2 regions of the Shewanella sp. ENK2 genome follow, and region 2 is predicted to be linked to the other one. Evidence: predicted binding sites of a transcription regulator. Region 2 holds the regulator's gene; the other holds the start of a gene.
What was found. The regulator ArgR, encoded in region 2, controls arginine synthesis, uptake and breakdown. The targets are predictions, from matches to a motif close to ANTGAATANNTATTCANT.

Region 1 (2,473 bases), 1.2 Mb from region 2:
CAACGGTATTACCATCGGCTAAACTCATACCAACGGCCACAATACCCGCCTTAATTGCAGCGGCCTGTAATAACTTGTTTGACGTTCCCGCCAATGCACCTACGACAATCGGAATTTGGTCACTGGGAGTCACTCTTAAACCATCCAGTTTAATGGTTTCTTTACCATTGGCAGTTAATTGCTCATCGACTAAACATCCACCGCCGTGAACAAAAATAACTTTCTGGCCGTCAGACACCATGTTTGCAACAACGCCCATGAGTTCAGCCATTCCTGATTCTGATTGTAATAATGCACCGCCAACTTTTAGTACAATAACTGGGTTACTCTGTGACATGATGATTCCCCGTTATAGGCCAAAGTGAATTTTAATGCACTGCAGGCCTTGGCTTGCAGCACCTTTCATTAAGTTATCAATCGCACTCGCAACCACCAAGTAATTGCTTTGAGAATCATACTTCCAACCGACAATGCAGTTAGGTGTATTCACAACATCGTCCACCTTAGGGAATTGGTTTTGTAAAACGCTAACTAACGGACTGTCATTGTAAACTTGATAAGCTTTAGCAATATCAGCTTCTGTAGTGCCTTTCGCTAACTGAACCGTAATCGTGGCTAAAATGCCCCGTTTAAAGTTACCTAGGTGTGGAGTAAAGATAACTTCTTGCCCTAAATGAGTGGCAATTTCAGGCTGGTGACGATGACCTAATACGCCATACGGCGTTAAGCTGACTTCACAAAAGCTAGTATGAAGCTGAGCTTTTCTGCCCGCTCCAGTAACGCCACTAACTGCATTAATGACAGGGTAAGCATCAGTTAGGTATGGCGTTAAAGGTTTCAGTGCAGTTAATGACGCTGTTGGATAACAGCCCGGAACAGCAATCATTTTACTGTCAGCGATTTGTTGATGATTCCACTCTGCTAAGCCATAAACGGCTTCAGCAAGAACATCTTGCTGGGTATGCTCAAACCCATACCATTTAGGGTACTGCTCGATATCAGCAAAACGGTAAGCACCACTTAAATCAAAAACTGCTAAACCTTGCTTATAAAAATAAGCAGCTAATTCTAAACTTACTGCATGATCAGTCGCGAGCACGACGCCATCAGCTTCCTCTACAATTGATTGCTTAGCTTCTGCCGTTAGCGGGGATAACGATAACTTAATTTGCTGGTATGCAGGGTATAGCTCAGCAAGTGCCTTTCCTTTATCAAGACTGTTTTCTGATACATAAAGGCCTTGAATAGAAAGCGAAGTATCGTTATCAATTAAAGCGGTGATTTGTGCACCGGTATAGCCACTAGCGCCAATTATTGCGATGTTTTTCATTATATTGTCGTCTTTAGGTCAGTAAACTAGAGAAATAATTCGGTATATGAGCAGGGTGCTCGAGATTAAAACTATCGTCGAAGATAGTTTACCTTGGGATCTGTTACAGTGAATTGAATCGCAATTAAATACATATTTATAATCTTTAATCTAATCAAGTTATGGTGAATGCCTTAGCTGTTTGCTAGACTAACACAATAAATTAATTATGCAATAATAATGAATACATATTTATTGCAAGCACTATAAAGGTTGCTATGAATTCATTACCAGATTTAAAAAATGCATTTAAACAGCTAATTGCACTCCCTTCGATCAGTGCATTAGAAGCTGAGCAAGATATGAGTAATCATGCAGTTATTGAGTTACTTCAATCTTGGTTTTCAGATATGGGTTTTAACTGCACTGTTCATACCGTGGCTGACAGCCGAGGCAAACAGAACTTAATCGCAACTATTGGCTCAGGCAGTGGCGGCCTGTTATTGGCTGGACACACTGACACCGTTCCTTTTGATGAAGGACGTTGGAGTCAGAGCCCTTTTGAGTTAACAGAAAAAGATAACCGTTGGTATGGGTTAGGTACTTGCGATATGAAGGGCTTCTTTGCTTTAGTTATGGAAGCGCTAAAGTCGTTACCGCTTGATGAAATAAAACGTCCATTACATATTTTTGCTAGCGCTGATGAAGAAACCACAATGAATGGTGCTAAAGCGTTTGCAGATTCAAAAAGTATCGCGCCTGACTATGCAATCATCGGTGAACCCACCAGCTTAAAACCGGTATATATGCATAAAGGCCATTTAGCACAAGGGATCAGAGTGATTGGTAGAAGTGGTCATTCTTCTGACCCCGCTCGTGGCTTAAACGCGATTGAAATTATGCATCAAGTCATCGGTCAACTGATGAAACTCAAGCAGCATTTAAGTGAAAACTACCGTGAAGATGCATTTAGTGTTCCCTACCCCACGATGAACTTTGGCCATGTTCATGGCGGCGATGCAGCAAACCGTATTTGTGGCTGTTGTGATTTACATCTTGATATTCGCCCGTTACCTGGCATTGAGCTTGCTGATTTAGAGTTGATGGTGATTAATTATCTTGCAGACATCAACAAACAATACCCAGGCAGTATTGAGATATCCA
Region 2 (2,473 bases):
CATATCAGCGCATCCGCTAGTGATTTTTTAGTGACCTAAGTCTAAATTGATTAAATATTGCATAGAGCAGTAAGGAATAAATTGCTCAATTGCCTTAAACTCTTTATATCTTATTATTGTTAAAGGTGATTGATTCCAACATGGAAACACAGAATATGCCTCGCGAACAGTTAGGGATTTGTGCTGAAGGAAATCTGCATAGCGTCTATTTGATGTTTAATGCAAATGATGGTGTCGAAGATCAGCTTCGCCCATGTTTAGCCAATGTAGCCCAATATATTTATGAATTATCTGACCAATATGCAGATAGTGCATTTAATGGCTTTGTTGCTATTGGTGCGAATTATTGGGATACCATTTTTGACGGACAAAGACCTGCTCAATTGCGCCCTTTTCCTGCGATGAATGAAGGTAATCGAGATGCACCAGCAATCGAATACGACTTATTCATGCATATCCGCTGCGATCGTTATGACATTTTGCATTTAGTTGCCAATGAAATTAGCCAAATGTTTGAAGGTTTGGTTGAGTTAATTGAAGAAGAACGTGGCTTTAGATTTATGGACAGCCGTGACTTAACTGGCTTTGTCGATGGTACAGAAAACCCGAAAGGGCGCAGCCGTCAAGAAGTTGCTTTAGTGGCTGATGAGGATATCTCATTTAAAGGCGGTAGTTATGTTCATGTGCAAAAATATGCCCATAACTTGAGTAAATGGAATCGCCTACCGCTGAAGAAACAAGAAGATATCATTGGCCGTACTAAGCAAGATGATATTGAGTACGCTTCTGAAGATAAGCCATTAACCAGCCATATCAAGCGAGTTAATTTAAAAGATGCAGATGGCAAGTCGATGGAGATTTTACGTCAGAGCATGCCTTTTGGCTCGTTAAGAGAGCAAGGGTTGATGTTTATCTCGACCTGCCATAATCCAACTCATTTTGAAGAAATGCTACGCAGCATGATTTATGGTGACGGTCATGGTAATCACGACCACCTCATGCAGTTTACTAAAGCGCTGACAGGGTCATCATTCTTTGCGCCATCATTAGATTTTTTAGCGCAGTTTGCTAACGACTAATTTTGCAAGATACGCGTTCTTGTAAGCTTGGGTAGATTAAAACCAAAAAAAGCAATGCCAAGGCATTGCTTTTTTATTGCGTTTTCGTCCGTACTACAGACTCAACATAACGCTTGTTTTACTCGCTGTAGTTAAACAGTGATTTAACTGTTTCTAACGTATCATCGATGGTTTTAATGCTGGATGGACAAATGAAGATCGTGTCGTCACCAGCAATGGTACCTAAAATGCCTTCAGGCTTACCTATTGAATCAAGTAATCGTGCGATGAGTTGTGCTGCACCTGGACTGGTACGCACTACAATCATAGCTTGGTTATGATCAACATCTAATACTAAGTTTTTAACTGGGCTACCTGCTGTCGGTACACCTAATTCAGCGGGCAAACAGTACACCATTTCTTGCTTAGCATTTCGAGTCCGCACCGCGCCAAACTTACTGAGCATGCGCGATACTTTAGATTGGTTTATGTTGCCAAAACCTTCTGCTTGTAGTGCGTTGACGATCTCACTTTGGCTACCAAAGCGCTCTTCCTTTAATATCGACTTAAACGTTTTAACGAGTTCATCCTGATTCTTGGTCGCTGGCATATTTTTTTCGTCTTATAGTAATTTTTAAATTGAATACAATATATTCACAAAACGGGTTCATTTTGAATATATAAACGTCACAAGTCAAGAAATAAGCTAAATTGGTGAATAAAAATTCACTTTACAGTGTAAGTGCTAAATCAGGGATTATTGATATATATATCATAGAATAAGTTAATTGCTTTACTCCACTAAGGGATAATTGAAATTGTCTCGCTGATGCAGTAATGTGACGCCACAAGAAATATGATCTATGTCACAGACTGAGAATCATAAACTTAGAAGTCAAACATAAGAACGTTATTGGAGATAATTATGAAAGTAGCTGTACTTGGTGCTGCTGGCGGTATCGGCCAGGCCCTAGCTTTACTATTAAAAACTCAACTTCCTGCAGGCTCAAAGTTGTCTCTGTATGACATTGCTCCTGTAACACCAGGTGTTGCTGTCGATTTAAGCCACATCCCAACAGATGTTGAAGTGGCTGGTTTTGCTGGTGAAGATCCAACGCCTGCGCTAGTTGACGCTGATGTTGTTCTTATTTCTGCTGGTGTTGCACGTAAGCCTGGAATGGATCGTTCAGATCTATTTAACATCAATGCGGGTATCGTACGTAACCTTATTGAAAAAGTCGCTGCGACTTGCCCTAAAGCATTAATTGGTGTGATCACTAACCCAGTAAATACAACAGTTGCTATTGCTGCTGAAGTACTTAAAAAAGCGGGTGTTTACGATAAGAATCGTTTATTCGGTGTGACGACACTTGATGTTATTCGTTCTGAAACTTTCATCGCTGAGCTTAAAGGCC

Region 1: the regulator ArgR is predicted to act here: its motif matches at 1,549-1,566, upstream of argC (N-acetyl-gamma-glutamyl-phosphate reductase).

The regions. Positions count from the first base shown of each region.
Region 1 covers NZ_CP171406.1:1,618,595-1,621,067, forward strand. Annotated here, with positions in the region: gene argB (acetylglutamate kinase) at 1-337, opposite strand, end outside; gene argC (N-acetyl-gamma-glutamyl-phosphate reductase) at 350-1,330, opposite strand; gene argE (acetylornithine deacetylase) at 1,588-2,473, shown strand, end outside.
Region 2 covers NZ_CP171406.1:2,843,360-2,845,832, forward strand. Annotated here, with positions in the region: gene ACGEDC_RS12390 (ABC transporter ATP-binding protein) at 1-31, shown strand, start outside; gene ACGEDC_RS12395 (Dyp-type peroxidase) at 141-1,079, shown strand; gene argR (transcriptional regulator ArgR) at 1,198-1,668, opposite strand; gene mdh (malate dehydrogenase) at 1,984-2,473, shown strand, end outside.